One region of the Acidovorax sp. GW821-FHT10E03 genome, then DNA from elsewhere that is predicted to be linked to it. Evidence: riboswitches for the same ligand, from Rfam matches in the RefSeq annotation. Region 1 holds a riboswitch; the other holds the start of a gene.

The links. A riboswitch is a leader RNA that binds a small molecule or an ion and turns the genes downstream of it on or off. The one in region 1 is predicted to bind S-adenosylhomocysteine.
Region 2: it holds a riboswitch for S-adenosylhomocysteine, as region 1 does, so the genes downstream of both, ahcY (adenosylhomocysteinase) here and metH (methionine synthase) in region 1, are expected to answer to the same signal.

What each region holds. Positions count from the first base shown of each region.
Region 1 covers NZ_JBWKMU010000015.1:18,699-34,626, forward strand. The annotation lists gene urtB (urea ABC transporter permease subunit UrtB) at 1-446, shown strand, start outside; gene urtC (urea ABC transporter permease subunit UrtC) at 493-1,704, shown strand; gene urtD (urea ABC transporter ATP-binding protein UrtD) at 1,724-2,467, shown strand; gene urtE (urea ABC transporter ATP-binding subunit UrtE) at 2,609-3,298, shown strand; gene fmdA (formamidase) at 3,505-4,731, shown strand; gene AC07OD_RS23910 (FmdB family zinc ribbon protein) at 4,769-5,113, shown strand; gene AC07OD_RS23915 (aliphatic amidase) at 5,130-6,170, shown strand; gene AC07OD_RS23920 (hypothetical protein) at 6,287-7,030, shown strand; gene AC07OD_RS23925 (IPTL-CTERM sorting domain-containing protein) at 7,154-8,857, shown strand; S-adenosyl-L-homocysteine riboswitch at 8,887-8,993, shown strand; gene metH (methionine synthase) at 9,045-11,759, shown strand; gene AC07OD_RS23935 (putative Ig domain-containing protein) at 12,117-15,635, shown strand; gene AC07OD_RS23940 (RidA family protein) at 15,735-15,928, opposite strand, start outside.
Region 2 covers NZ_JBWKMU010000005.1:46,613-62,540, forward strand. The annotation lists gene uvrA (excinuclease ABC subunit UvrA) at 1-990, shown strand, start outside; gene AC07OD_RS10045 (hypothetical protein) at 1,158-1,658, shown strand; gene AC07OD_RS10050 (hypothetical protein) at 1,891-2,247, shown strand; gene ctlX (citrulline utilization hydrolase CtlX) at 2,282-3,265, opposite strand; gene AC07OD_RS10060 (Lrp/AsnC family transcriptional regulator) at 3,387-3,818, shown strand; gene AC07OD_RS10065 (Bug family tripartite tricarboxylate transporter substrate binding protein) at 4,043-5,005, shown strand; gene AC07OD_RS10070 (NYN domain-containing protein) at 5,299-6,783, shown strand; gene AC07OD_RS10075 (HAD family hydrolase) at 7,003-7,860, opposite strand; gene AC07OD_RS10080 (hypothetical protein) at 7,987-8,295, shown strand; gene AC07OD_RS10085 (peptide chain release factor 3) at 8,315-9,943, opposite strand; gene AC07OD_RS10090 (SDR family oxidoreductase) at 10,090-10,872, opposite strand; gene AC07OD_RS10095 (TetR/AcrR family transcriptional regulator) at 10,956-11,618, opposite strand; gene AC07OD_RS10100 (DUF2855 family protein) at 11,697-12,794, shown strand; S-adenosyl-L-homocysteine riboswitch at 12,857-12,936, shown strand; gene ahcY (adenosylhomocysteinase) at 13,011-14,444, shown strand; gene AC07OD_RS10110 (TlyA family RNA methyltransferase) at 14,558-15,556, shown strand; gene metF (methylenetetrahydrofolate reductase [NAD(P)H]) at 15,553-15,928, shown strand, end outside.

The sequences.
Region 1 (15,928 bases):
TGTTCGTGCTGGCGCTGACGGCGGTGGTCACGGGCGGCGTGCTGCTGGCCCTGCACCGAAGCCGCTGGGGCCTGCGGGTGCGCGCCACGGTGAGCAACCGCGTCATGGCCAACGCCATCGGCATCGACACCCAGAAGACCGACCGCCTCACGTTCGCCATCGGCTGCGGCATTGCCGGCGTGGCGGGCGCAGCGTTCACCACCATCGGCTCCACCGGCCCCACATCGGGCTCGCTCTACATCGTGGACGCCTTCCTGGTGGTGACGTTTGGCGGCGCCGCCAGCCTGCTGGGCACCGTGGTGTCGGCCTTCGGCATTGCGCAGACGCAGTCCATCACCGAGTTCTTCATGGCGGGCTCCATGGCCAAGATGATCACGCTGTCGCTGATCGTGCTGATCCTGATGGTGCGGCCGCAGGGTTTGTTCGCCTCCAAAGTTCGCCGATGAAATTCGCTCAACTGTCCATTTCCTTCGAGCCCACCGGAGTCTCCGCATGAACGCCCTCAAAGCCTGGATCCTGCGCTACCAGCTCGCCAGCCTGGTACTGCTCACCGTGCTGCTGGCCGTGGTGCTGCCGCTGGCACTCGACATCTTTCGGCTGAACCTGGTGGGCAAGTACCTCACCTATGCGTTCGTCGCCATCGGCCTCGTGATGGTGTGGGGCTACGGCGGCGTGCTCAGCCTGGGGCAGGGCGTGTTCTTTGGCCTGGGGGGCTATGCCATGGCCATGTTCCTCAAGCTCGAAGCGTCGGACCCCATCAGCACCAAGATCCAGTCCACGCCCGGCATCCCGGACTTCATGGACTGGAACCAGATCACCGAGCTGCCCAGCTTCTGGATTCCCTTCAAGAGCCTGCCGTTTGCGCTGGCAGCGGTCATCCTGGTGCCCACGGTGCTGGCCTGGGTCATCAGCTTCGCGATGTTCAAGCGCCGCGTGGGCGGCGTGTACTTTGCCATCATCACGCAGGCCGTGGCGCTGATCCTGACCGTGCTCATCATCGGCCAGCAGGGCTACACCGGGGGCGTGAACGGCATGACGGACCTCAAGACCCTGTGGGGCTGGGACACGCGCACCGACAGCGCCAAGTACATCCTGTATTACGTGTGCGTGGCGCTGCTCATCGGCTCCATCGTCCTGTGCCGCTGGATACAGACCGGCAAGGTGGGCACGCTGCTGCTGGCCATGCGCGACAAGGAAGACCGCGTGCGCTTTTCGGGCTACGACGTGGCCAATTTCAAGGTCTTCACCTTCTGCCTGGCCGCCGCGCTGTCGGGCATCGGTGGGGCGATGTTCTCGCTGCAGGTGGGCTTCATGTCGCCCAGCTTCGTGGGCATCGTTCCGTCCATCGAGATGGTGATCTACGCCGCCGTGGGCGGGCGCATGAGCCTGGTGGGGGCCGTGTATGGCACCTTGCTGGTGAACGCGGGCAAGACGTATTTCTCGGAGAGCTTTCCCGAGCTGTGGCTGTTCCTCATGGCCGGGCTTTTCATCGGCGTGACCATGGCCTTCCCCATGGGCCTGGCGGGCCTGTGGGAGAGCCATGTGGTGCCCTGGTGGAAGGGCCGCCGCGAAGCGCTGCGCCAGGCATCGGTGCAAGGCCGCCCACCCGCAGCCCGACCGCCTGTGGATGCGAGCACCGCTGCGGCATCGTCGCCAGCACCCGCCGCCACGCTGCCTGACGGCGTGAGCCGCCAGGGCGTCTGAAACCACCGGAGCACCCCTCATGAGCAACACCGACTTCGCGCTGGCCATTGAAGACCTGACCGTGTCGTTCGACGGCTTCAAGGCCATCGACGACCTCACGCTGTACATCGACAAGAACGAGCTGCGCGTGATCATCGGCCCCAACGGAGCGGGCAAGACCACGCTGCTGGACCTGATCTGCGGCAAGACCCGCGCCACGGGGGGCAGCATCAAGTTCAAGAACGAGGAACTCACCCGCATGGCCGAGCACAAGCGCGTGCGGCTGGGCATCGGGCGCAAGTTCCAGACACCCTCCATCTACGAGAACCTGTCGGTCTTCCAGAACCTGGAGGTGTCCTACCCCGCGGGCCGCTCGGTGCTGGGCGCGCTGGCGTTCAAGTGCACCGACGAAGTCAAGGCGCGTGTGCAGGTGGTGGCCGAAGACATTGGCCTGGGCGACAAGCTCGACACCGAGGCGGGCCTGCTCAGCCACGGGCAAAAGCAGTGGCTGGAGATCGGCATGCTGCTGATGCAGGAGCCCGAGCTGCTGATGCTGGACGAGCCCATCGCCGGCATGAGCGCCCGCGAGCGTGAGCTGACGGCCGAGCTGCTGCAGCGCATCTGCAAGAACCGCGCGGTGATCGTCATTGAGCACGACATGGAGTTCGTCAAGCGCATTGCCCACAAGGTCACCGTGATGCACCAGGGAAAGATCCTGGCCGAAGGCCCCATGGAGAAGGTGCAGGCGGACCCCAAAGTCATCGACGTGTACCTGGGCCATTGAGATGAAGCGCCCCCCTGAGCGGCCGCGCCCGCTTCATGCGGTGTGGATGACGCGCAGCGCCAGGACGAATGCAATGCGAGACGGCCCCCGGAGCGACCGCGGCTCTCACCGTCCATCCTCCAAACTCTCTGGAGCACAACTATGCTGAAAGTCGAAGACCTGTTTGTCGCCTACGGCCAGAGCGAAGCACTGCACGGCATCTCGTTTGAGGGCCGGGAGAACGAAACCGTGGCCATCATGGGCCGCAACGGCATGGGCAAAACCACGCTGTTCAAAAGCCTCATGGGCGTGATGCCCGTCAAGAGCGGCCAGATCACCGTGGCAGGCCAGGACGTGACCAAGGACGAGAGCTTTCGCCGCGTGGCCAAGGGCATCGCCTACGTGCCGCAAGGCCGCATGATCTTCCCGACCCTCACTGTGCAAGAGAACATCGAGACCGGGCTGGAAAACTCCAAGACGCGGCAGATTCCCGAAGACATCTACGCGCTGTTCCCCGTGCTGTGGGACATGCGCCGCCGCAAGGGCGGCAACCTCTCGGGCGGGCAGCAGCAGCAGCTGGCCATTGCCCGCGCACTGGTCACCGACCCCAAGGTGCTGCTGCTCGACGAGCCCACCGAGGGCATCCAGCCCTCGATCATCAAGGACATCGCCAAGGCGCTCAACGAGATCCGCAAGCTGCGCCAGATCACCATCGTGGTGAGCGAGCAGGTGCTGTCATTCGCCATGGACGTGGCCGACCGGCTGTTCGTCATCGAAGGCGGCCGCCTGGTGCATGAGACGGCACGCGCTGACACCGACCAGCAGCGCATCAAGGCTTATTTGTCTGTATGAGGCACCCCCTGTGTCGCTTCGCGCCTTCCCCCTCTCTCGCATCGCTGCGCGCTGCAGGAGGGGAACGCCCCCAGCGCGGCGGGGCGGCCCTTGCGCGGGGGCACTGGCCTTCGCCGTGACAGTTTCGCAGGGCGCTTGCCGTGCAAGCCCTGGACTCTCTTCCCCCACTTTTTCCTCTGTCCACCCACCCTTCCAAGGAGCATGCCATGGCTGAAACCCTGATCAAGGTCGATCTGAGCAAGTCGCCCACCGAGAACGAGAACATCCACAACCGCTGGCATCCCGACATCCCCATGGCCTGCTGGGTCAACCCCGGCGATGAGTTTGTGCTGGAGACGTTCGACTGGACCGGCGGTTTCATCAAGAACAACGACAGCGCCGACGATGTGCGCGACATCGACCTGACCACGGTGCACTACCTCAGCGGCCCCGTGGGTGTGAAGGGCGCCGAGCCGGGCGACCTGCTGGTGGTGGACCTGCTGGACATTGGCGCCAAGCAGGACAGCCTGTGGGGCTTCAACGGTTTCTTCAGCAAGAAAAATGGCGGCGGCTTTCTGACCGAGCACTTTCCCCAGGCGCAAAAGTCCATCTGGGACTTTCATGGCATGTTCACCAGTTCGCGCCATGTGCCGGGTGTGAAGTACGCCGGCCTCATCCACCCCGGCCTGATCGGATGCCTGCCCGACCGCAAGATGCTGGAACAGTGGAACGCCCGTGAGCAGACCCTGATCGACTCGGACCCCACGGCCGGGCTGGCCAACCCACCCTCGGCGGGCACCGCGCACATGGGTCGCCTGACTGGAGAGGCCAAAGCCAAGGCGGCTGCCGAAGGCGCCCGCACGGTGCCACCGCGCGAGCATGGGGGCAACTGCGACATCAAGGACTTGTCGCGCGGCGCCAAGGTGTTCTTCCCGGTGTATGTGGACGGTGCCGGGCTGTCGGTGGGCGACCTGCACTTCAGCCAGGGCGATGGCGAGATCACCTTCTGCGGCGCCATCGAGATGGCGGGCTGGGTGCACATGAAGGTCACGCTCATCAAGGGCGGCATGGCCAAGTACGGCATCAAGAACCCCATCTTCAAGCCCAGCCCCATCACGCCCACCTACAACGACTACCTGATCTTTGAAGGCATCAGCGTGGACGAAAGCGGCAAGCAGTACTACCTGGATGTGAACGTGGCCTACCGCCAGGCCTGCCTGAACGCCATCGAGTACTTAAAGAAGTTCGGCTACTCGGGCGCGCAGGCCTATTCCATTCTGGGCACGGCGCCCGTGCAGGGCCATATCAGCGGTGTGGTGGATGTGCCCAACGCCTGCGCCACGCTGTGGCTGCCCACGCAGATCTTTGACTTTGACATCAACCCGAGTGCGGCGGGGCCGATCAAGCACCTGGATGGCTCGGTGGCCATGCCGCTGTCGCCCGACCTGGTCTGACAGTCAATCAAACACCATTGCTGCAGAAGGACCCGCCATGCCCACCTACGACTACGCCTGTGCCCAGTGTGGCGGGTTTGATGCCTTCCGCCTGCTGGCCGACCGCAACGAACCCGCCGCCTGCCCGGACTGCGGCGCCGCATCGCCGCGCGTGTTTGCCACCGCACCGCGCCTGGCGCTCATGAGTGCGTCCGCACGCAGCGCCATCGCCACCAACGAGCGCGCGCGGCACGAACCGCAGCGCTCGGGTGACTACGCCCGCCTCAAGCACCCCGCAGGCTGTGGTTGCTGTTCGTCATCGCAAAGCCGCAAGGCCACGGTGACGGCGCCCAGCGGCGCCAAGGCGTTTCCCAGCAAACGGCCCTGGATGATTTCTCATTGATTGGGGATGCTTCACCATGATTCACGGCGATATCTCCAGCAGCAAGGACACCGTTGGCGTGGCGGTGGTCAACTACAAGATGCCACGCCTGCACAGCAAGGCCGAGGTGCTGGACAACGCGCGCAAGATCGCGGACATGCTGGTGGGCATGAAGACCGGCCTGCCCGGCATGGACCTGGTGATCTTCCCGGAGTACAGCACCCACGGCATCATGTACGACGCCCAGGAGATGATGGACACGGCGGCCACCATCCCCGGCGAGGAGACCGAGATCTTCGCCGCCGCCTGCCGCAAGGCCAAGGTGTGGGGCGTTTTCTCGCTCACCGGCGAGCGCCATGAGAAGCATCCGCACAAGGTGCCGTACAACACCTTGATCCTGATGAACGACCAGGGCGAGATCGTGCAGAAGTACCGCAAGATCATGCCCTGGACCCCCATCGAAGGCTGGTACCCGGGGGACACCACGTACGTGAGCGAAGGCCCCAAGGGCCTGAAGATCAGCCTCATCATCTGCGACGACGGCAACTACCCCGAGATCTGGCGCGACTGCGCCATGAAGGGCGCTGAGCTCATCGTGCGGTGCCAGGGCTACATGTACCCCGCCAAGGAGCAACAGATTCTGATGAGCAAGGCCATGGCCTTTGCCAACAACACCTACGTGGCCGTGGCCAATGCCGCCGGGTTCGACGGCGTGTACAGCTACTTTGGCCACAGCGCGCTGATTGGCTTTGATGGCCGAACGCTGGGTGAATGCGGCGAGGAGGAATACGGGGTGCAGTACGCAGCGTTGTCAAAAAGCCTGATCCGCGACTTCCGCAGGAACGGGCAGTCAGAAAACCACCTCTTCAAGCTGCTGCACCGGGGCTACACCGGCATGATCAACTCCCGCGACGGGGACCAGGGCGTGGCCGCCTGCCCGTATGACTTCTACACCCGCTGGGTGAATGACCCCGAAGGCACCCGCAAGGCCGTGGAAGCCATCACCCGGCCCATGGTAGGCACCGAGGAATGCCCGATGGAGGGCATCCCCAACCCTGACAGCGCAGGCCGCAGCTGACGCCAAAGGGGGGTGTGGCGCGGGTTCGCCCGTTCGATGCACTGCAGCGGCCTGAGATCTTCAAACAGTGTCAACCGACTGTGCGAGGCCCGCACTGCGCCCGATAATCGGCCCCCATGCGTGGGCCGTTCTTTTCTATCCTGTGGATGTCGTCCTGTGCGTTGCTGTGCGCCGTGCTCGCGGGCTGCGCGGGCAACGCGCCCACGCAGCGCGGCGAGGTCAAGGGCGCATCCGCCGCGCCCGGTGAGCTGGCCCAGTCCGACATGAACCGCCTGGCCACGCTGGCCATGCAGGAGAACCTGGAGGGCTTGTTCCGCCTCATGGACAAGCTCTACCGCCGCAACCCCGCCGAATGGCGCAAGACCAGCACCACCAGCCGCGAGCACGCCGCCGAGCAGGTGCGCACGGCCATCCTGCAGCGCCAGCCCTGGGCGCCACTGCAGGGGCGCCGTGACATCGCCGCGATGGGCTTTGCGCTGGCGCCGGAGTTTGCGGGAGACCGCGTGGCGGCGTTCATCCATGCGACGGCCGACATGATCATCACGGCCCATGGCGGCAAGACCGAGTTCTTCTTGCTCGACGGTGTGGATGCCCAGCACCTCTACAACGCCGCGCGCAATGTGGAAAGCGCCGTGTGGCTGCTGGCCCAGCGCCGCAATGCCCAGGGCCAGCCGCTGCTGCTGGCCGACGAAATCGGGTCCCAGGGCCGCAACCTGAGCTTCGAGCGCGAGTTCGGCAAGGTCATCGCGCGGCTCGACCTGCTGGCCGCCCTGACCACCGAAAAGTACCGCCGCGCTGCCATCAGCTACGTGCAGGGTATCGTGGGCGGGACTTTCCTGCAGTTTCTGCCGGTGCGTTAAGGGCGATTCGACCGCATCCAGCGCGGGACGCGCCGTCAGCGCGCGCCGACGCGCATGAACGTTCCAGATGGAAACGTGGCGTTACACTTTGGCCACCCTTCCACTCCAAATCGGGACTTCACCATGCGCCAACGTGCATTGCTGTGGCTCACTGCGTTCTTGTTGGCCATGGTGGCCGCGACCGCAGCGCATGCCCAAGACGCGGACCTTTCCATCACAAAGACCGATGGAGTGACCACGGCCACGCCGGGCGGATCGGTGACCTACACCATCACCGCCAGCAATGCAGGGCCGGACCCCGCCGTCGGTGCCACGGTGGCGGACACTTTTCCGGCCGTGCTCACCGGCACCTGGACCTGCGTGGGCGCGGGCGGCGGAACCTGCACGGCGGCGGGCAGCGGCAACATCAACGATGGCGTCAATCTGCCCGCGGGCGGCTCGGTGACTTACACGGTGAGCGCCGCGATCAATGCGTCTGCGACGGGCACGCTGACCAACACCGCGACGGTGACGTCTGCCGTGAACGACCCCAACCCAGCCAACAACAGCGCCACCGACTCCGACACGCTCACGCCACAGGCGGATCTGTCCATCACCAAGACCGATGGCGTGACCACGGCCGTTCCGGGCGGATCGGTGACGTACACCATCACCGCCAGCAACGCGGGGCCGTCCAATGCGTCGGGGGCCGCGGTGCTCGATACCTTCCCTGCCGCGCTCACCGGCACCTGGACCTGCGTCGGCGCGGGCGGAGGCACCTGCACGGCGGCGGGCAGCGGCAACATCAACGACATCGTCAACCTGCCCGCGGGGGGATCGGTCACCTACACGGTGAGCGCCACGATCAGCGGTTCGGCGACCGGAACGCTGGTCAACACGGCGACGGTGACAGCGCCGGGCGGGGTGACCGATCCCAACCCCGCCAACAACAGCGCCACCGACACCGACACCCTCGCGTCGCAAGCCGACCTGGCCATCACCAAGACGGATGGTGTGACCACGGCCGTTCCGGGCGGCTCGGTCACCTACACCATCACCGCCAGCAACGCCGGCCCATCGAACGCCGCAGGCGCGGGCGTGGTGGACACCTTCCCCGCCGCCCTCACGGGCACCTGGACCTGCGTCGGCGCGGGCGGAGGCACCTGCACGGCGGCGGGCAGCGGCAATATCAGCGACACCGTCAACCTGCCCGCGGGCGGCTCGGTGACCTACACCGTCAGCGCGACGGTGAGTGCGGCGGCCACGGGAACGCTGGTCAACACGGCGACGGTGACGGCGCCGGGCGGGGTGACCGACCCCAACCCGGCCAACAACAGCGCCACCGACACCGACACCGTCACGCCGCAGGCGGATCTGGCCATCACCAAGACGGACGGCGTGACCACGGCCACCCCGGGCGGCTCGGTGACCTACACCATCACCGCGAGCAATGCCGGGCCCTCCGGCGTCGCTGGGGCAACGGTGGCGGACACCCTGCCCGCGGTGCTGACCGGCACCTGGACCTGCGTGGGCGCGGGCGGCGGCACCTGCACCGCCTCGGGCAGTGGCAGCATCAACGACACCGTCAACCTGCCCGCGGGCGGATCGGTGACCTACACCGTCAGCGCCACGGTGGGCGCGTCGGCGACGGGGACACTGGTCAACACCGCGACCGTCGCGGCCCCAGGTGGCGTGACCGACCCCAACCCCGGCAACAACAGCGCCACCGACACCGACACCATCGCGGCGGCCCCGAGCGCGATTCCGTCCCTGTCGGAATGGGCGCTGTGGCTGCTCGCCGGCCTGGTGCTGCTGGCCGCGCTGGGCCAGCGCCGCCAGATGCGCTGACCGCGGGCGGGCCAACTACAATCGGCCCCTGGTCCAAGGAGCGTTGCAGCGGCTTGCCGTGCCCTGGTGGGGCATGGCGGCTCGTCAGGCTTGGGCCGCGCATCCCTCAGTACATTGACAACGACGCTCACCTGAACCCCCTTGTGCCGCGCAGGTGAGCCTTATGTCAGATTTGTCCGTCCCCCCCATGAAGTTGTCCGGCCTGGAGCCTGTCTCCATTGGCGAGGGCACGCTGTTCGTCAACATCGGCGAGCGCACCAACGTCACCGGCTCCAAGGCGTTCGCGCGCATGATTTTGAACGGCCAGTACGAAGAGGCCCTGGCCGTGGCGCGCCAGCAGGTGGAGAACGGCGCCCAGGTCATCGACATCAACATGGACGAGGCCATGCTCGACAGCAAGGCCGCCATGGTGCGCTTTCTGCAGCTCATCGCGTCCGAGCCCGACATCGCGCGGGTGCCCATCATGGTGGACAGCTCCAAGTGGGAGGTGATCGAAGCCGGCCTGCGTTGCGTGCAGGGCAAGGGCATCGTCAACTCCATCTCCATGAAGGAGGGCGTGGACAAGTTCAAGCACGAGGCGCGCCTGGTGCGCCGCTACGGCGCCGCTGCGGTGGTCATGGCGTTTGACGAAAAAGGCCAGGCCGACACCTACGAACGCAAGATCGAAATCTGCGAACGCGCCTACCGCATCCTGGTCGATGAAGTGGGCTTCCCGCCCGAAGACATCATCTTCGACCCCAACATCTTCGCCGTGGCCACCGGCATCGAAGAGCACAACAACTACGCCGTCGATTTCATCGAGGCCGTGCGCTGGATCAAGCAGAACCTGCCGGGCGCCAAGGTCTCGGGCGGCGTGTCGAACGTGTCGTTCAGCTTCCGGGGCAACGACCCCGTGCGCGAGGCCATCCACACCGTGTTCCTGTACCACGCCATCAAGGCGGGCATGGACATGGGCATCGTCAATGCCGGCATGGTGGGTGTGTACGACGACCTGGAGCCCGTGCTGCGCGAGCGCGTGGAAGACGTGGTGCTCAACCGCCGCCCCGACGCCGGCGAGCGCCTGGTCGAGATCGCCGAAACCGCCAAGAGCGGCGCCAAGGACGAGAGCAAGAAACTCGAATGGCGCGGCACGCCCGAGCACCCCAAGACCGTGGGCGAGCGCCTGTCGCATGCGCTGGTGCACGGCATCACCGACTTCATCACCGAGGACACCGAAGAGGCCTACCGCGAGATCCTGGCCAGGGGCGGCCGTCCGCTGCACGTGATCGAGGGCCCGCTCATGGACGGCATGAACGTGGTGGGCGATTTGTTCGGCGCTGGCAAGATGTTCCTGCCCCAGGTGGTGAAAAGCGCGCGCGTGATGAAGTCCGCCGTGGCCCACCTGATTCCGTACATCGAGGAAGAAAAGCGCCAGGACGAACTGGCCGGGCGCGACGTGCGCAGCAAGGGCAAGATCGTCATCGCCACCGTCAAGGGCGACGTGCACGACATCGGCAAGAACATCGTCACCGTCGTGCTCCAGTGCAACAACTTCGAGGTGGTGAACATGGGCGTGATGGTGCCCTGCCACGAGATCCTGGCGCGCGCCAAGGTCGAGGGCGCCGACATCGTGGGCCTGTCGGGCCTGATCACCCCCAGCCTGGAAGAAATGCAGTACGTCGCGGGCGAGATGCAGAAGGACGAGCACTTTCGCATCAAGAAGATCCCGCTGCTCATCGGCGGCGCCACCACCAGCCGCGTGCACACCGCCGTGAAGATCGCGCCGCACTACGAAGGCCCCGTGGTCTACGTTCCCGATGCCTCGCGCAGCGTCAGCGTGGCGCAGAGCCTGCTGGGCGACGGCGTGCAGAACTACGTGGACGAGCTGAATGCCGACTACGACAAGGTGCGCATCCAGCACGCCAACAAGAAGGCCACGCCCCTGTGGCCCCTGGCCAAGATCCGCGCGAACAAGACACCCGTGGACTGGTCCGCCTACCAGCCCGCCGTGCCACGTGCGCTGGGCCGCCGCGTGTTCAAGAACTTCGACCTGGCCGAGCTGGCCAGGTACATCGACTGGGGCCCGTTCTTCCAGACCTGGGACCTGGCCGGCCCGTACCCCGCCATCCTCACCGATGAGGTGGTGGGCGTGGAGGCCACGCGGGTGTTTGCCGATGGCCAGGCCATGCTGAAAAAAATCATCGAAGGCCGGTGGCTCACGGCCAGCGGCGTGATGGCGCTGCTGCCCGCCAACAGCGTGAACGACGACGACATCGAGTTCTACACCGACGACACCCGCACCGAGGTCGCCATGACCTGGTACGGCCTGCGCCAGCAAGCGGAAAAGCACACCATCGACGGCGTGACCCGCCCCAGCCGCTGCCTGGCCGACTTCGTGGCGCCCAAGGAAAGCGGCATTGCCGACTACGCCGGCATGTTCGCCGTGACGGCGGGCCTGGGGATCGAGAAGAAGGAAAAGGCCTTCATCGACGCGCTGGACGACTACTCCGCCATCCTGTTCAAGAGCCTGGCCGACCGCCTGGCCGAAGCCTTTGCCGAAGCCCTGCACCACCGCGTGCGCACCGACCTGTGGGGCTATGCCGCCGGCGAGGCGCTGAGCAACGACGACATGATCGCCGAGAAGTACCGCGGCATCCGCCCCGCGCCCGGCTACCCCGCCTGCCCCGACCACAGCGCCAAGAGCGAGCTGTTCCGTGTGCTGCAGTGCGAAGACATCGGCATGACCCTCACCGAAAGCCTGGCCATGATGCCGGCGGCCAGCGTGAGCGGCTTCTACATCGGTCATCCGGATGCCGTGTACTTCAACGTCGGCAAGATCGGTGAAGACCAGTTGCACGACATGGCGCAGCGCCGCAGGATGGATGAGAAGGTGCTGGAGCGGTTGCTGGCGCCGAATCTGTAATGCTATTGATTTTATAGCATCTGGCACTTGATGGATAAGCGCCAGGGGCTGATTTGATCGAATGGACAGAAAGGCCCCGCACGCGGGGCCTTTCTGTTGGTGGCTTTGCCGGAAAGCGCTTCGCAAGCCATGGGCCTGCCTCCAGACCGGCGCGCCTGCGCCATGCCTGGCGCGTGTTTTCGGCAGTGGGAACCCTACTTCAGGAGGGATGCTATTTGCCAGGGCGCAGCATGTAATCAGCCACGATTGGGACAAGCTCGGTGCGGCGCTGCCGCTGCACTTTTCACAGGACAGTGGCTCCCGCCGTGGGCCGCGCAGGGCCCGCCCAAGCACAAGACAAAGAACTGTGTAGGGGCGATGCCAATGCTGCGTTTCCATGGATTTTCGGAGGGGCTCCATCATGCGGCCCTGCGCCTGCTGGCTTGCGCGGCGCTGCTGGCGGGTTTGCTGCAGCCTGGCATGGCCAGCGCCGCGCACACCTCGCTCATCTGCCCGGCCAAGGGTGGTGGGGTCACGCAAGGCGGCACGGTCACCATCGACGTGACCGACTGCACGCCAGGTATTGGCTGGGCGGGCACCGGTCCGGTGGACGGGCCGGCGTTGCCGGTGCATGGCAGTGCCAACCTGCGCATCACCGGACCGAACTGGGTCCTGGACTACAGCCACAATGGCAACAGCGCCACCAGCGACTACTTCGAGTTCACCGACGCATCGGGCAACGCCACTGCGCAAAGCGTCGTGGGCGTGACGGTCACCATCCATCCCTCGTCGTCTCCCATTGCGGTCGCACCCGCAACATTGCCCGCCCTGACGGCGGGCACGCCGTTTTCGCAGGCCCTCAGCGCCAGCGGCGGCACGGCGCCATACACCTACACGCTGCAAGGCGGCGCGCTGCCCCCGGGCCTCGGCGTGGCCGGTTCGGGCGCCATCACCGGCACGCCCACCCGGCGCGGGGGCTACACCTTCAGCGTGCGCTCCACCGACCATGGCGGCCTGTTCGTGGACAAGGGCTACACCGGCACGGTGGGCAACCCGAGCCTGGCGCTGGCCACCCCCACGGGCACGGCGGTGCAGGGCCAGCCCTTCTCGCAAGCACTGGCCACCACGGGCGGTGTGTCGCCCTACAGCTATCTGCTGGAGACGGGCAGCTTCCCGGCGGGCATCAGCATCTCCGGCGCGGGCGTGGTCAGCGGCACCACGGCGGCGTCCCTGGGCAGCTACCCGGTGACCTTGCGGGTCACGGACGCCAGCACGGGGCCTGGGAGCTATTTCGAGCTGGAGAACTACACGCTGGTGGTCAGCCAGCAGCCCGTGCTGTCCATCAACGACGTGGCGGCCAGCGAAGGCAATGCGGGCATGGCCCATTTCAGTTTCACGGTCAGCCTCAGCGCGCCCGCCGGGCCGGGCGGCGTCACCTTCGACATCGCCACGGCCAATGGCACGGCCACCGCGGGGGCCGACTACGTGGCGCACAGCCTCGCGGGCCAGGCCATACCCGCAGGCAGCAGCACCTACCCCTTCGTGGTGCAGGTGCCGGGCAATGCGCTCTTCCAGCCGGACAGAACGTTTTGGGTGAATGTGACCAATCTGGTGAATGCCGTGGCGGGCGACGCGCAGGGCCAGGGCACCATCGTCAACGACGACGCGGCCCCCAGCCTGTCGATCAACGATGTGACCGTGGTGGAGGGCCACGGCGGTACCACCGGCGCCGTCTTCACCGTGTCCCTGAGCGCGCCGAGTGGCTTCACCACCAGCGTCAACTACGCCACGGCCAACGGCACGGCCACGCAGCCCGGCGACTACACCGCCACCAGCGGCACGCTGACTTTCACGCCAGGGCAAACCTTGCTCACCGTCACGGTGCCCGTGGTCGGCGACACCACGCCCGAGGCCCACGAGACCTTCTTCGTCCATCTGAGCGGCGCCGTCAACGCCACCATCGCCGACAACCAGGGCCTGGGCACCGTCACCAACGACGATGTGCCTGTGGCCGTCGGCCCCGGCACCCTGCCGGGCGGCACGGTGGCGGCGGCCTACAGCCAGACCCTGGCGGGCAGCGGTGGCGCAGGCCCTTATGCATTCGCGGTGACGGCGGGCGCGCTGCCCACGGGGCTGGCCTTGTCCACCGGCGGGCTGCTCGGCGGCATGCCCACGGCGGGCGGTGCGTTCAATTTCACGGTCACCGCCACCGACAGCAGCGCCTTTCCGGGGCCGTATGCGGGCTCGCAGGCCTATACCCTGGCCATTGCCAGCCCCACGGTGTCGCTGGCCCCCGCCACCGTGCCGGGCGGCACGCGCACCGTGGCCTACAGCACTCCGCTCGCGGCATCGGGCGGCACGGCGCCGTACACCCATGCCGTCACGGCCGGGGCGTTGCCGGGCGGGCTGCTGCTCAGCGCGGGCGGCGTGCTGTCGGGCACGCCCACGGCCACGGGGTCCTTCAACTTCAGCGTGACCGCCACCGACAGCAGCACCGGCACCGGCCCCTACACCGCCACGCGCGCCTACACGCTGGTGGTGGCCGATGCGGCGCCGGTGGCCAGCCACTCGGCGCACACGGTGGCCTATGGCTCCAGCGGCAACGCCGTGCCGCTGAGCCTCTTCGGCGGGGCGGCCACGTCGCTGGCCCTCACCACACCGGCCGCGCACGGCACGGCGATGGTCAGTGGCACCACCCTCCAGTACACGCCCACGCCGGGCTATGCGGGCAGTGACAGTCTTGCCTATACCGCCACCAACACCTCCGGCACATCGTCGCCCGCCACCGTCACGCTGACCGTGAGCCCGCCCACCCTGGTGATCAGCCCCAACAGCGCGCAGACCGCCACGGTGGGCAGCGCCTACACCCGCACCTTCACCTGGAGCGGCGGCGCCGCGCCCTACACGGGCCTGCAGGTGCAGAACCTGCCCGCGGGCCTGTCGGTCACGGCCACCACGGCCGACAGCGCCACGGTGTCGGGCACGCCCTCGGTGGCCGGTGCGTTCAACCTCCACCTCACCGCCACCGACAGCAGCACCGGCGCCGGCCCGTTCAACGGCGCGCAGGCCGTGGCGCTCACGGTGGGAGCCCCCACCGTCACCCTGGCGCCCGCCACGCTGCCCGCTGCCGGCGCGTACAGCGCCTACAGCCAGACCCTCGCGGCGGCCGGTGGGCTGGCCCCGCACAGCTATGCCGTGAGCACCGGCGCCTTGCCCCCGGGCCTGGCGCTGAGCACGGCCGGCGTGCTGGCCGGGACCGTGGGCGCACCGGGCACCTACCATTTCACCGTCACGGCCACCGACGCCAGCGGGGCGGCCTATGCAGGCAGCCAGGCCTACACGCTGCAGGTGGCGCTGGCGCAGACCTACAGCGGCCCGTCCCCCACGGGCTCGGGCACCATCACGGCCAGCTTTGGCGGCGGCGGTGCGGGGTGCGTGTTCGCCAGCGCGCAGTTCATCCCGCCGTCGGGCCACGCGTCCAGCCCGCCCGCCCACAGCGCCCCGGCGGGGGTGCAGTTTCCGCACGGGCTGTTTGACTTCGCCACCACGGGCTGCACGCCGGGCAGCACGCTGCAGTTCACCATCACCTACCCCGGCGCGCTGCCGGCCCACACCCAGTACTGGAAGTACGGCCCCACGCCGGCCAGCCCGCCCAACGCGGCGCCACGCTGGTACACCCTGCCCGCCGGGGTGGCGGGCACGGTGGCGACCTTCTCCATCACCGACGGCGCCCTGGGGGATGATGACCTGGCCGCCAACGGCGCCATCGTGGACGCGGGCGGCGCGGGCTTCGGGCTGGCCGCCACGGCCGTGCCGCTGGGCGACGGGCTGATCTGGTGGCTGGCCCTGGGACTGCTGGCCGTGGCCGCAGGCCAGCGCCGCCGGGGCGCGGGGTGATGTGCGGTTGATATGAAAATCATAGCTGCCAGCGCTTTCGGGATAAGCGCTGGGGCCTCATTTCATTCAAAGATTGCAACCATCCGCTCCCTGCAAGATTCAGCCGCCCTGGCCTTGCGGCAGCCGGGCAATCACCTTGATCTCGAACTGAAACCCATACAGCCAGGTCACGCCAATGCCCGTCAGCGTGGGGTGGGGCGCCTCGCCCCAGAACTCGGGCACGATGCTCCACACCGCTTCAAAGTTCGCCTCGGGGTTGACGACAAACATCGTCACGTCCACCACATCGTCAA
Region 2 (15,928 bases), on a different contig from region 1:
CGCCTGGTGGCCGTCACGGGCGTGAGCGGCTCGGGCAAGTCCACGCTGGCGCGCGACGTGCTGCTGGCCAACGTACAGGCCTGGGTGCAGCAGCGCGCCACCAAGGCCGGGCGCGACGCGATGGACGCGGGCAAGGCGCCGCCGCTGGTGGGCTGCACGGGCCTGTCGGGCTTCGAGAGCATCGACCGCGTGCTCGAAGTGGACCAGACCCCCATCGGCAAGACGCCGCGCAGCTGCCCGGCCACCTACATCGGCTTCTGGGACACCATCCGCAAGCTGTTCGCCGAAACGCTGGAGGCCAAGGCGCGCGGCTACGCGGCCGGGCGCTTTTCCTTCAACACCGGCGAGGGCCGCTGCGCGAGCTGCGAGGGCGCGGGCGTGCGCACCATCGAGATGAGTTTCCTGCCCGACGTGAAGGTGCCCTGCGAGACCTGCCACGGCGCGCGCTTCAACCCCGAGACGCTGGCCGTGACCTGGCGCGGCAAGAGCATCGGCGACGTGCTGCAGATGGAGGTGGACGAGGCGGTGGAGTTCTTCGCCAGCATGCCCTCCATCGCGCACCCGCTGCAGCTCCTGAAGGACGTGGGCCTGGGCTACCTCACGCTGGGCCAGCCCTCGCCCACGCTCTCGGGCGGCGAGGCGCAGCGCATCAAGCTCGTGACCGAACTGACCAAGGTGCGCGACGAGGTGGGCCGCCGGGGCCAGAAGGTGCCGCACACGCTCTACGTGCTGGACGAGCCCACGGTGGGCCTGCACATGGCCGACGTGGACAAGCTCATCCGCGTGCTGCACCGCCTGGTCGACGGCGGCCACAGCGTGGTGGTGATCGAGCACGACCTCGACGTGATCGCCGAGGCCGACTGGATCATCGACCTCGGCCCGGAAGGGGGCAGGGAGGGCGGCCGCATCGTGGCGGCCACCGTGCCGGAAGAGGTGGTGCGGCTGGGCACGCACACCGGCAAGGCGCTGGCGGCGGTGCTGGCGCGGTGACCGGAGGGCCCGGCGGTGGCGCACGCCACTGTCGGCCCATGTCCTACGCACGGCGCGGAACATGGCGCACGCGCGGCGCGGGGTGAGGTTTCTAGGATTCAGTGCAGGGGTTGGCGCCAGGCGCAGCGGCCCCGCACATCTCCACCAACTCCTACGGACCCATCACCATGAAATCACTGCTCAAGACCTGCGCTGCCCTTGCAGCCACCTCCGTTCTGCTGGTCGCCTGCGGCGGCGGCAATGACGACGATCCGACGCCCAGCAATGAGCCCGGCGTGCTCACCGTGAGCAGCGCCACCCTGGACGGCCTCAACGGCGTGTATGGCAACGGCACGCTGAACCTCACGGACGTGGACAAGGAAAACCCTGTCGGTTCCGTGCCCGAGCTGTGCGCCTTCCGCTTCGACGGTGCCAACAAGGTGGGATCGTCGGCCACGGCCTTTGGCGACATCCGCTACCGCCCCGACGCCACCGGCCTGCACCAGGTGTTCCTGACCTTCGACGGCAAGGAATACGCGAGCGGCGAGCCCACCGACACGGCCGTGGTGCGCGAGAGCAACCAGGTGCGCTTCACCGGCAAGACGCTCACCGCCACCGACGGCTCCAGCGCCACGCTGCGTGTCTCGGGCATCGTCCCCATGCGCCCGAACCGCCCGCTGGGATGCTGATGCGGCCTTGCTGATTCCGGGGCAGCTCGCTCCCCCTTGCTTGTCTCCCTCTCCCGGTCCTCTCGACCGGTTCAGCCCCCGTGGCCCCGGCCGCGCGGGGCTTTTTTGCGTGCATGCCCCTGCGGCCGGCCTGCGGGCGCGCCACGCGCCCATGCGTGCATGGCGCCACAATGCAGGCCTGAGCGCTGCGGCCCGAGGCCGCTGCGCGCGGTCCATTCGATCCGCTTTCTCCATGCCCGCACAATCCCCTGGTCCGCACGCCGTGGTGTGGCTGCACACCCAGGCACCGCCCAAGCCCCCGGAAGGCGCGCCCTGCAATGGCTGCGGGCTGTGCTGCCTGGCGGAGCCCTGCCCGCTGGGCATGCTGGTGTCGCGGCGCCGCACGGGGCCGTGCACGGCCCTGCGCTGGAGCGATGCCGACCAGCGCTACTGGTGCGGCATGGTGGCCGACCCCGGCGGCGTGACCGGCCTGGCCCACCCCTGGGCCGTGCGCGCGCTGTCGGCGCTGGCGCGGCGCTGGATCGCCTCGGGCGTGGGGTGCGATGCGCGGCTGCACACGCAGGCGTTGCCGCCGCCTTCCCGGGATTGAGTTTGCTATTGAATATATAGCGCGCCGCGCTTGTTCATCCGGCGCTGGTGGCCATTTCGATGTGAATTCCCGTGGGTGCGGGGGCATGGCGCCGCGCCAGATGGATGCCCGCCAGCATGCAGCGCACCGAGCCCCCGGCCAGTTCGATGGTGGGCACGGCCAGCGGCAGCAGGCGGGCGCTGCGCTCGATCACGGCCTTTTGCGCGGGCGCCAGGCTGGCCGCCGCGCGCGACGACAGGGCCAGCACGCGGCCCTGGGCGCCCGTGAGTTCCAGCGCGTTGCCTGCGAAGTCGGCGATCTGCGCCGCGCTCAGTTCGATCACCTCGCGCCCGGTTTCGCGCAGGCGCTCGCGCACGGCCTCGCGCCGCGCCGGGTCGGTGATCATGTGGAACCCGCCCAGCGCGAAATCGGTGCCCACGCAGAGCATCACGTTGGTGTGGTAGCAGGGCTGGCCCCGCGCGTCGGCGGTGGCGAACACCATGGGCTCGTAGTTGAAGTGGGTGCAAAAGCGCTCCAGGGCCACGGGGTCGGCGCGGTTCGACTGCGCGGTGTAGGCGACCCGGGAGATGTGGTCGAGCACCATGGCGCCCGTGCCTTCGAGGAACATGCCGTCGGCCTCGAGACCCGAGTAGTCGATCACGTCCTGCACGCGGTACTCGGCCTTGAGCAGGTCCAGCACGTCGCTGCGGCGCTCGCGCCGGCGGCTCGCGGCGTACATCGGGTACACGGCCACGTGCCCGCCCGCGTGGGTGGAGAACCAGTTGTTGGGAAACACGGCGTCCGGCGCGTGGCGCTCGCCCCGGTCCTCGAACAGGTGCACGCGCACGCCCGCGGCTTCGAGCCGCGCGGCGGCCTGCGTGACTTCGGCATGGGCTTGGAGCGCCGTCTCTGCCGCGGTGGCGTTCCACGGCCGGGTTTGGAAGGCGTTGTCGTGCGCGGTTTCCGGGTTGGGGTGAAAGTGGTGCGGGCGCACCATCACGACGGCGCGGGGGGCCTGGGCGGAAGCAGGTGTGGGCATGGCGGTGGATGGTGCAAGGAAGGGGGTGGGAGAATTTTGCTGGCAGCCCACGCCAACCAATAGCCTTAGAACTGGTCAAAATGCTGCAAAATCTGCCACTCTGATAGCAACGAGGCCCACTATGAACAGGCTGGACGACACCGACCGGGAAATCCTCAGCATCCTGCGCGCCGACGCGCGCACCCCCGTGGCCACCCTCGCGCAGAAGCTGCGCGTATCGCGCGGCACGGTGCAGAACCGGCTGCACAAGATGGAGGAGGGCGGCGTGATCGTGGGCTACACCGTGCGCCTGCGGCCGGATTCCGAACCGCAGCGCATCCGCGCGTGGATGAGCATCGCGGTGGAGGGCAACGCCGCGCCCGAGGTGATCCGCGCGCTGCGCGGCGAGCCCATGGTGGGCACGCTGCACACCACCAACGGCCGCTGGGACATCGTGGCCGAGGTGCGCGCCGAGAGCCTGGAGGCGTTCGACGCTGCGCTGGGCCGCATCCGCCTCACGCCCGGCATCGCCAACACCGAGACCAGCATCCTGCTGTCCACCTACAAGGCTTGAACCCCGGGGTTGGCGGGGCAGCCCATTCCGGCCCATGCTTGCCCCACCGGCGCGGCGCGGCGCGGGCGAGCGGCGGCGGCGGCCCCTGGCGGTGGCACCGAGGCGCGAAACGCGGCCCAGGGGTGCCGCGTTGGCGACAGCGGCTAGGGGGTTTCCGCATGCCCTGGCCGCCGTGGCTGCAGTCCAATGAAGGGGTCTTCGTTTTGCCTTTTCAGGAGCCCTCCATGCAACGCCGCCAGATCATCCAATGGGGAGCCGCCAGCCTCGCCGCCCCCGCATTCCTGGCTCAGGCCCAGAGCTTTCCCAACAAGCCCATCAAGCTCGTGATCGCCTTCCCGGCGGGCGGCCCCACCGACATCACCATGCGCTCCCTGGCCGACAACGCCAGCAAGATCCTGGGCCAGCCCGTGATCGTGGAGAACAAGCCGGGCGCCGGCGGCACGCTGCCCGCGCAGGCGCTGCAATCGGCCGCTGCCGATGGCTACACGGTGGCGCAGATCCCGCTCGGGGTGTTCCGCCTGCCCTACACCACCAAGATCAACTGGGACCCGGTCAAGGACATCAGCTACGTGCTGAACGTCACGGGCTATGCGTTCGGCCTGGTGGTGCCCGCCGACTCGCCGCTCAAGACCTGGACGCACTTCGTCGCCTGGGCCAAGGCCAACCCCGGCAAGCTCAGCTACGGATCCACCGGCACCATGACCAGCCCGCACCTGACCATGGAGCTCATCGCGCAGCAGCTGGGCATCGAGCTGCTGCACGTGCCCTACAAGGGCAGCGCCGACCTCATGCAGTCCATCCTGGGCGGGCAGATCATGGCGGCGGCCGACTCCACCGGCTTTGCGCCGCAGGTCGAGGCCGGCAAGCTGCGCGTGCTCAACACCTGGGGCGCCGAGCGCCTGGCCAAGTTCCCCGATGCGCCCACGCTCAAGGAGCTGGGGCTGAACCTGGTGCAGAACTCGCCCTTTGGCATCGGCGCGCCCAAGGGCACGCCCGATGCGGTGGTCAAGCGCCTGCACGACGCGTTCAAGCAGGCCATGGAGCAGGAAAGCTACCGCACGGCCCTGGCCCGCTACGACATGGTGCCCATGTACATGAGCACGGCGGCGTACAAGAAATTCGCGCAGGACACCTTCACGCGCGAGAAGGCGCTGGTCGAAAAGCTGGGCCTGGCAAAGCCGAGTTGAAGTGAGCTCCCCCTGAGCGGCTGCGCCGCTTCCCCCTCTCTCGCTGCGCTGCGCTGGCGGGAGGGGGACGCCTCCAGCGCACGGAAGTGAAGCGCCGCAAGCGGCTTGGCGGCCCTTGCGCGGGGGCACGAGCCTGGGGCGCGCCAGTTGCGACGTTCGCTGGCGAGCCGTTCGCAGTGGACAATGCCCGTTGACCACGCTCATGCACCATGGCGCGGCGGGTTCTCATGAAGGGCCCGGGGCGTTCCGTGTGATGATCCGTCCCAACATTGAACGGAACACCGCGAGCATTTATGGCATCCCCCTCCGACAGCATCAGCATGGCCCTGTTCTGCGACTTTGAAAACGTCGCCCTGGGCGTGCGCGATGCGCAGTACGAAAAGTTCGACATCAAGCCCGTGCTGGAGCGCCTGCTCCTCAAGGGCTCCATCGTGGTCAAGAAGGCCTATTGCGACTGGGAGCGCTACAAGGGCTTCAAGGCGACCATGCACGAGGCGAATTTCGAGCTGATCGAGATCCCCCATGTGCGCCAGTCGGGCAAGAACTCGGCCGACATCCGCCTGGTGGTGGACGCGCTGGACCTGTGCTACACCAAGTCGCACGTCAACACCTTCGTCATCATCAGCGGCGACTCGGACTTTTCGCCGCTGGTGTCCAAGCTGCGCGAGAACAACAAGCAGGTCATCGGCGTGGGCGTGAAGCAGTCCACGTCCGACCTGCTGATCGCCAACTGCGACGAATTCATCTTCTACGACGACCTCGTGCGCGAGAAGCAGCGCGCGCTGGCCCGGCGCCAGCCCCCCGGCGCGGCACCCGCACCGCGCCGGTCCCCCGAGGAAGAGCGCCATCGCAAGGAAAGCCAGGAGGTGCGCCGCGCCCAGGGCGTCGAGCTGGCGGTGGAGACCTTCGAGGCCCTGACCTCCGAGCGTGGCGACAGCGGCAAGATCTGGGCCTCGGTGCTCAAGGAAGCCATCAAGCGCCGCAAGCCCGATTTCAGCGAGGGCTACTACGGCTTTCGCACCTTTGGCAACCTGCTCGAAGAAGCGCAGGCGCGGGGGCTGCTGGAGTTCGGGCGCGACGAGAAATCGGGCGCGTATGTGTTCCGTGGCCACGGTTCCGCGGCCACGGGGGCCGAGCCCGTGGGCCGAGCCGACGCGCCCGCCGAGCGGCAGGGCGGGGCGGGGTACTTCCGCCATGATTTCCATGCGGTCGCGTCGGTGCCGGAGGCATCCGCTGGCGGCAGCGAGGGCGGTGGGCGTGGCGGTCGTTCGCGCGGGCGCCGGGGCGATGCCGCTGCGCGCGCCGGGGCGATGCCGCCGGATGCGCGCCAGGACCTGCCGGCAGAAACCCGTGCCGAGCCGCCGGCTTCCGGCGCGCGCGACGATGCGCTGCCGGAGCGCCCGGTGGGCAGCTACTTTCGCCAGCAGCTGCCGGCGCCCGTGACGGCCCAGGCGCAATCCGGCCATGAGACGGCGCAGGAGGGCGAGGACCTCGCGGACGAGGAGCCCGTGCGCGTGCACGTGCAGGCGCCCGTGGCGGCGCCGGCGGCGGAAGGGACCGCGAGCGATGCGCTGCCCGATGCCCCTGTGCCGGCACCCGCGCCCCGCAGCCGCCGCCCGGCATCCACCCCGCGCAAGAGCAGCGGCGGGCGCAAGGCCGGCGCGGCGGGCGCCGCAGCGCCGGCCGATGCCGGGGCCCCGGCCGCGCCCGCCAAGGCAGCGGCAACCCGCGCGCGCAAACCGCGCGGGGCGGGCAAGCCGCCCCAGCCCGCCGAATAGGCCTGCGACGCCTGCCAAGCCGGCCAGAGTTGCCACGGAGCCGCCGGGCCGTGCAGCAGCGCATGCCGACGCGGCACGGCGCCCGGGCGCCTTGCGGCGCGGCCTTCGGTACATGTCCTGGCGCGCCGCCTGCCCGCGCACCCGCGTGGGGTCGGGTGGTTAATTTGCTATAAAATATATAGCTATTGGCGCTTGCCTATCAAGCGCCAGGCGGTGTTTTCATTCAAGCCCAGGGGTGGCTCGCTGGGCGCTCGGCGCCTGGCCGCGCCCGTGGCCCGACAGGATGGCCCGCGCCACCTCGGCAAACCCCGCGCCGCGTTCGCCCTTTGTCACATAGCGTGGCAGGTGCCGCAGCTGCGGCACAAAGCGCGCGATGTTGGCCACGCCCACGCTGTGGGTGAAGTGTTCGAACATCGCCTGGTCGTTGCCCGAATCGCCCACGAACACCCAGCGGTCCAGCTCCTGCGCCAGGTCCCGGCCCCACAGCGCGCGCACGATCCAGTTCGCGCCCTGCCACTTGTTGAAATCACCGAAGCAGCCGTGGATGTGGATGCTGCTCACCGTGGTCTGCATGCCCACGCGCTGCAGCACGGCCAGCACCCGCTGCACGGTGTCGGGCGTATGCCGGGCGAACTCGGCGTAGTCGAACGCGATGTCCGTCTCGCGCCCCGCGCTGTCGCTGCTCAAGTCCACGCCGGGCACTTCGGCCGCCACCAGGGCCGCGATCTCGCGCATGCGCGCCTGGTTGGCGCTGCGCGTGGCGGCGTCCTGCTGGTAGCGCTTGGCCAGCGGCTGCCCGGAGCCTGGGCCCCGCGCAAACGCCACGGCACCGTTCTCCGCCACCATCGCATCCACGGGCCAGGCCGCGCCCGCGCCTGCGGTCATGAAGGGCTCGCACCAGCCGATCGGCCGGCCGGTGATGGGGATGACCACGAGGCCCGCCGCCTTCAGGTCGGCCAGCGCCTGCAGCGCGTCGGGCGTGATGGCGCCCTCGGTGGTCAGGGTGTCGTCGATGTCGGTGAAAACGCCCACCAGGTCGCGGCGGGCCTCCGGGGGCCAAAGGTTCAGGGCTTGCATGCGGTATGTCGTTATGCTGCGGCTCTTGCGCAAGAGAGCGCCATTGTCCGGGAGATAGTTGTCGTGCAGCGTGGGGCCTTGATCTTCTTCTTCATGTGGGCGGGGTGTTGCGCTGCGGCCCCCGCCATGGCGCGGGCGCCCGTCGATTCAGCGGCCGTCTGCCAGCGCGCGGCCGGCAAGCTCGATGGCCTGGTCCCGGAGTGGCGCGACCTCGTTGTGGAGTTCAAGGCCGAAGCCAGGAACCCGTCCGTGCTGGCCCTGGCCGAAGAGCACCGCCAGGGCCGCCTGAAGGCCAGCTTCCTGCACCACTGCCAGCGCGAGTGGGGCGCCCACCAGGCCACCTTCGTGTGCTTCAGCGGGTCGGTCACGGCGCTGGGGCTGGCGCTGTGCTTGCAGAAGGACACCAATCCCCATGGGTGGGAGTACCGGCCCTGAGGCCGCCCCGCAAAGCCGCTCAGCCCGCCTTCTGCAGGGCCAGGCCCGCATGCTCGCGCAGCGGGTGGAAGTGGATCTTGGGAAACCGCTCCTGCGCCAGGCGCACGTCATAGGGGCTGGTGCACAGGTAGGCCAGCGTATCGGCCGCGTCGTGCGCCAGGCGCAGCGGGTAGGCGTCCGTGAAGGCGCGCAGGTCGGCCGCGTTGTCGGCCGTGATCCAGCGGGCGCCCGTGTACTGGCAGCCTTCCAGGCGCACGTCGGCGTCGTACTCGGCCTTCAGGCGGTGCTGCACCACCTCGAACTGCAGCTGGCCCACGGCGCCCAGCAGCATGTTGCCGCCGGCGTCGGGCTTGAAGACCTGGATCGCGCCTTCCTCGCCCAGCTGGGCCAGGCCCTGCTGCAGCTGCTTGGTGCGCAGGGGGTTCTTGAGCACCACGGTCATGAACATCTCGGGCGCGAAGAACGGCAGGCCGGTGAACTGCAGGTTGGCGCCGTCGGTGATGGTGTCCCCGAGCTGCACGCCGCCGTGGGTGGTGAAGCCGATGATGTCGCCCGCGTAGGCTTCTTCCACCGCCTCGCGGCGCTGGCTCATGAAGGTCACCACGCTGGTGGGGCGCAGTTCCTTGGCGGTGCGCTGCACCTTGAGCTTCATGCCCGGCATGTACTTGCCCGAGGCCACGCGCACGAAGGCGATGCGGTCGCGGTGGTTGGCGTCCATGTTGGCCTGCACCTTGAAGACCACGCCGGCGAAGCCCTCGTCCTCGGGCTGGATGGTCTTGACCACGGGCTGCTTGTTGACCTCGAGCGTGCTCACGCGCGGGCCGGGCGGCGGGGCCATGTCCACCAGGGCGTCGAGCACTTCCATCACCCCGAAGTTGTTCACCCCCGAGCCGAAGAACACGGGCGTGAGCTTGCCGGCCAGGAAGGCCTCGTGGTCCCAGGCGGGCGATGCGCCCACGGCCAGTTCCATGCTCTCCAGCGCCGCATCGAACTCGGCGCCGAAGCGCGCACGCAGCGTGGCCTCGTCGGACAGCGGGATGGCCTCGAAGTCCTGCGGGCGGCGCTCGCTGCCGGACTCGAACACCGTCATCGTCTGGGTGCGCAGATTGATGATGCCGCCGAAGGCCTTGCCCTGGCCCACGGGCCAGGTCATGGGGCAGCAGGGCATGCCCAGTTCGCGCTCGACCTCGTCCATGATGTCCAGCGGGTCGCGCACCTCGCGGTCCATCTTGTTCACGAAGGTGATGATGGGCGTGTCGCGCTGGCGGCAAACCTCGATCAGGCGGCGTGTCTGCGCTTCCACGCCGTTGGCCGCGTCGATCACCATCAGCGCCGAATCGACGGCGGTGAGCACGCGGTAGGTGTCTTCCGAGAAGTCCTTGTGGCCGGGCGTGTCGAGCAGGTTGATCACGTGTTCGCGGTACAGCATCTGCATCACCGACGAGGCCACCGAGATGCCGCGTTGCTTTTCGATCTCCATCCAGTCCGAGGTGGCATGGCGGCTGGCCTTGCGGCCCTTGACGGCACCGGCGATCTGGATCGCGCCCGAGAACAGCAGCAGCTTTTCCGTCAGCGTCGTTTTACCGGCGTCGGGGTGGGAAATGATGGCAAAGGTGCGGCGGCGCCGGGTTTCTGAGGCGTAGGACACAGGGGGGTTCCAGAAGGGGGTCAGGGCGCGCTGCGGCAGGACTCTGCGGCAGTCGGCGCGGCAGGCGCAGCGGCGCCCGGAAGCGGCGATTTTACCGGCGCCCGCTGCGAACCCTCTTCCGGCCGTTCTTCAACGCCCGTTTCCGTTCAGTTGGCCTGTGCCTGCGCCTGGGCGTGCCGGGCATACATCTTCTGCATGCCGCCCAGCCAGCGCTCGTAGTCCTGCCCCTTGTTGCGGAAGTATTGCGCCACTTCGGGGTGGGGCAGCACCAGGAAGCGCCCGTCCTGCATGGCGGCCAGCACGTCGCCCGCCACCTGTTCGGGCGGCAGGATGCCGTCGTGCGAGGCCGAACCGCCATCGCCCGTCACCATGGCGGTCTGCACCGACTGCGGGCACAGGCAGGCCACACCCACGCCCCGGCGGCCGTAGGCGATGCGCAGCCACTCGGCGAAGGCCACGGCGGCATGCTTGGTGACGGCGTAGGGGGCGGACTCGACGATGGTCAGTAGCCCCGCCGCCGAGGCCGTGACGAGGAAGAAGCCCTCGCCGCGCTCCACCATCTCGGGCACCACGGCGCGTGCGGCCCACACGTGGGCCATGCCGTGGATGTTCCACATGGCGTCCCACAGTGGGTCCTCGAGTTCGATGCCGCCCGGGCGGCCCAGGATGCCGGCGTTGGAGATGTAGGCATCGACCCGGCCGTAGCGCTCGCGCGTGGTGGCCACCAGCGCCTGGATGTCGGCTTCCTTCGACACATCGCAGCGCACGGCCAGGCCACCGATCTCGTCGGCCACGGCCTGCGCGGGCGCGAGGTGCAGGTCGGCCACGACCACGGCGCGGGCGCCTTCCTGCGCAAAACGCCGCGCGATGCTGCGGCCGATGCCGCTGGCGCCGCCGGTGACGATGATGACCTTGTCCTTGGGGTCCATGCAGTGCTCCGTCTGTGTTTTTTGGTGAGGGCGCCAGTGTCGGGCGGCCCGCGGGGCAAGGCAGCCGCGCAGGTGACAGGGCTTCAGCCCGGCGCGCTGGCGGCCTGCAGGATGGCGGCGCAGCACAGTTGCTCCACACCGTCGGCCCACTGCCGCATGGCGGCGGGATCGAGCTGCAGCAGCAGCGCATAGCGCCGCCCACCCCAGGCCGAGAGGTGCAGCGCCTGCAGCAGTGCTTGCCCGGGCGGGCGGGGCAGGTCGGTGCAGGCGGCAATCACCCGGCCCCAGGCGGCGGCCAGCTCTTCGTGCACGCGGCGGTGGTGCCGGGGCTCGGCCATCTGCGCCTCCAGCGCCAGCATGTCGGGGTGGAAGGGCGGCAGCCCGGGCGCATCCACGCCGCCCACCAGGCGCACGAGATGGTGGATGCGCTGCGTCCATGGCAGGCCCTCGGGCTGCACGGCCTCGCGGTCGATGGCGGCGAGCAGGGCCTCGACGCAATGGCGCACATAGCCCGACAGCAGCGCTGTCTTGTTGGGGAAATAGTCGTACAGCGTGCCGACGGAAATGCCGGTTTCCAGCGCCACGTTGCGCGTGGTGAGCTTGTCCCAGCCGTCGCGTTGCCAAATCCGAACAAAGGCGTCGTAGATGGCCTGCACCGTGAAGCGCGCCCGGGCCTGGCGGGGGCGCTTGAGCGGCCTGGGGGCCGCGCTGGAGCTGGCGGCAAGGGTCTTGCGCGGCGGGTTCACCGGTTTCCGAACCCACGCGGCGGCAGGGCGCCATACAGTGCCCTGAGTGTTTTCTCACCCTTGAAACGGAGACTTCCCATGACGCTGCTCACCCGCCTGTTGACCGACAGGAATGCATTGAATCACACCCGCACCGAGGAGCTCCCCCTTGCTCCACTGCAGCCCGGCGAGGCCCTGCTGCGCGTGGACCGCGTGGCGGTGACCACGAACAACATCACCTACGCCGCCTTTGGCGACGCGATGAAGTACTGGGACTTTTTCCCCACGGGGGAGGCAGGCTGGGGCCACATGCCCGTGTGGGGCTTTGCCGACGTGGTGGCCTCCGGCGTGCAGGGCGTGGCCGTGGGCGAGCGCTTCTACGGCTACTGGCCCATTGCGAGCCATGTGCGCATGGCGCCGGTGCGCGTGACGGCCCGGGGCTTCTACGACGGCGCGGAGCACCGCCAGTCGCTCACCTCGGCCTACAACCAGTACACGCGCACCAGCGCCGACCCGGCATACCGGGCAGGCGATGAAAACTACCAGATGCTGGTGCGGCCGCTGTTCATCACGTCGTTCATGCTGGCGGATTTCCTGCAGGACAACGGATTTTTCGGCGCGCGGCGGCTGCTGTTCTCCAGCGCATCGAGCAAGACGGCCTACGGCACCGCGTTCTGCCTGGAGGGGCCCGGGCAGATCGAGCGCGTGGGGCTCACCGCGCCGCGCAACAGTGCCTTCGTGCAGGGCCTTGGCAGCTACCAGCGCACGGTGGCGTATGGTGAGCTGGAGGCCCTGGATGCCGGTGTGCCCACGCTGTATGTCGATTTCTCGGGCGACGAGGATCTGCGCTCGCGCGTGCACCACCACCTGGGCGATGCCCTGGTGTACGACTGCTATGCGGGGTCGGCGCAGAACACGCACTTCCTGCGCGACACGGCCCTGCCGGGGCCCGCGCCCGTGTTCTATTTCGCGCCGGTGCAGATCAGGAAGCGCAATGCGGACTGGGGCCCCGAGCTGGTCAACCAGAAGTTCAATGCCGCCCAGCGCGCGTTCATCGACCGCGTCGGCAGCGCGCACCAGCCCTGGATGCGGGTGCGCGAACACCAGGGTTTCGCGGCGGCGCAGGCCCTGGTCGAGGACCTGCATGCGGGCCGCATCGATCCGCAGGAAGGCCACGTGGTCGTGCTGGCGCCGTAGCGCGGCCCAAGGCACCGAGGCGGGGCGCTCCCTCGCCTCCCGCACTTGCTTTTATAATCCGCCGATCCGAGGAGCGTTGCAGCGTCCCCAGCACTGGCGGGGCGTGAGGCTCGGAGTCATCTAGCAACGACGCTCATCCACTTCTCGTGTGGTGAGCCTTCCGTCTCATCCCCGCGCTGAATGTGGTCTTTCAAACATGCTTTGGAGCACACCATCATGAACGCACGCGTCAACGCCCCGGTCAACACCGACTGCATCATTGCCGACATCGGCCTGGCCGCCTGGGGCCGTAAAGAGATCCGCATCGCCGAAACGGAGATGCCCGGCCTGATGGCCATCCGCGAGGAATTCGCCGCCAAGCAGGCGCTCAAGGGCGCCCGCATCACCGGCAGCCTGCACATGACGATCCAGACCGCCGTGCTGATCGAGACGCTGCAGGCCCTGGGTGCCGAGGTGCGCTGGGCTTCGTGCAACATCTTCTCCACGCAGGACCACGCCGCCGCCGCGATTGCCGCCAGCGGCACGCCCGTGTTCGCCGTGAAGGGCGAGACCCTGGCCGAATACTGGGACTACACCCACCGCATTTTCGACTTCGGCCCCGCCGGCACCGAAGGCGAAGGCCCCAACCTGATCCTGGACGACGGCGGCGACGCCACGCTGCTGATGCACCTGGGCAAGCGCGCCGAAAAGGACGCATCGCTGATCGCCAACCCCACCAGCGAAGAAGAAACCTGCCTGTTCGCCTCCATCAAGGCCAAGCTGGCCGTGGACCCGACCTGGTACAGCCGCAAGAGCGCGCAGATCATCGGCGTGACCGAAGAGACCACGACCGGCGTGCACCGCTTGAAGGAAATGTCGGCCAAGGGCTCGCTGATGTTCCGCGCGATCAACGTGAACGACTCGGTGACCAAGAGCAAGTTCGACAACCTGTACGGCTGCCGCGAGTCGCTGGTGGACGGCATCAAGCGCGCCACCGACGTGATGATCGCCGGCAAGGTGGCCTGCGTGGCCGGCTACGGCGACGTGGGCAAGGGCTCTGCCCAGGCCCTGCGCGCCCTGAGCGCCCAGGTCTGGGTGACCGAGATCGACCCCATCAACGCCCTGCAGGCTGCGATGGAAGGCTACAAGGTCGTGACGATGGAATACGCCGCCGACAAGGCCGACATCTTCGTGACCACCACCGGCAACAAGGACGTGATCACCCACGACCACATGAAGGCCATGAAGGACCAGGCCATCGTCTGCAACATCGGCCACTTCGACAACGAGATCCAGGTCGCGACGCTCGAGCAGTACGAGTGGGAAGAGATCAAGCCCCAGGTGGACCACGTGATCTTCCCGGACGGCAAGCGCATCATCCTGCTGGCCAAGGGCCGCCTGGTGAACCTGGGCTGCGGCACGGGCCACCCGAGCTTCGTGATGTCGTCGAGCTTCGCCAACCAGACCATCGCCCAGATCGAGCTGTTCACCCACAGCGACTACTACGAGAACGGCAAGGTCTACGTGCTGCCCAAGCACCTCGACGAGAAGGTGGCGCGCCTGCACCTCAAGAAGGTGGGCGCGATGCTCACGGAACTTTCCGACGAGCAGGCCGCCTACATCGGTGTGCCCAAGCAAGGCCCGTACAAGCCCGACACGTACCGCTACTGATCGTGCGGGTGGCTGTTGCTGCTCCTTTTTTGGGAGCAGCCAGCGCTTGTGGATAAAGCGATAGAAGCCATTTTGGCTATGAAATCCATCGTCGATTGACGAGAGAGTGACGCATGCGCGCAGATGTTTTTTTGGTGGAGTCCGGCCATGCGGCCACGCGTTCGCAGGCACAGCGGCTGATTGCTGCAGGCGTCGAGTGGCGCCTGTCGCCGCTGGCGCCCTGGCAGAAGGTGGCCAAGAACGGCGATGACATCCCGTCCGTGGCCGAGGTGAAGCTGCTGGACGATGCCGAGGCCAAGTACATCTCGCGCGGCGGGCTCAAGCTGGAAGGCGCCTTGCGGGCCACGGGCCTGCCCGTGGCCGGGCTGCGCTGCCTGGACGTGGGGCAGAGCACCGGCGGGTTCACCGATTGCCTGTTGCAGCAGGGCGCGGCGCAGGTCGTCGGCGTGGACGTGGGCCACGGCCAGCTGCACGAGCGGCTGCACAGCGATCTGCGGGTGGTTTGCGTCGAGGGCGTGAATGCGCGCTCGCTGACCGCCGAGGCGCTGCAGCAGGCGTGCGAGGACGCGCTCTCCGAAGCCGTCGATGTGGACGAGGACAACGAGACCCAGCCCGAGGCGCCCTACAGCTGGATGCGCAACGGCGGGCTGGTGGACGACGCCTACGATGACAGCGGCGACGCCAAGGACCAGGACATCGAAGCCTTCAAGTCCGAGCGTGCGCAGCGTGCCGAGGCGCGCGCGCTGGGCACGCTGCCCGTCCAGCGCCGGCGCCGCGCCGAATGCGCGGGCGTGGACACGACCCCGTTGTTCGACGTGGTGGTGGGCGACCTGTCCTTTATTTCGCTGACCCTGGTGCTGCCTGCCATCGCCGCATTTCTGCGGCCCGACGGCCACCTGCTCATGCTGGTCAAGCCGCAGTTCGAGCTGCAGCCCGGCCAGGTGGGCAAGGGCGGCATCGTGCGCGACGAGGCGCTGTACGCCGTGGTGGAAAAGCGCATCCGTGACTGCTGCGCCGAACTGGGCCTGGCGGTGCACGCCTGGCTGGACAGCCCGATCCAGGGCGGCGACGGCAACCGTGAATTTTTTGTTTATGCGAGGAGGGCCACATGATTGCTGCCAATGCCCAGGGCATCGGTTTCCCGGTGAGCTTCGAGTTTTTCCCGCCCAAGACGCCGGAGGGGGCCGACAAGCTGCGCACCGCGCGCCAGCAGCTGTATGCGCTGCACCCTGATTTCTGTTCGGTGACCTACGGCGCGGGCGGTTCCACGCAGGAGGGCACGTTTGGCACGGTGCGCGAAATCCTGGCCGAGGGGGTCGGCGCAGCCTCGCACTTCTCGTGCATTGGCGCCACGCGCCAGTCCGTGCGCGAGCAGCTTGCCATGCTCAAGGACATGGGCGTCAAGCGCCTGGTCGCGCTGCGCGGCGATCTGCCCAGCGGCTATGGCGCGGGCGGGGAGTTTCATTACGCCAGCGACCTGGTGG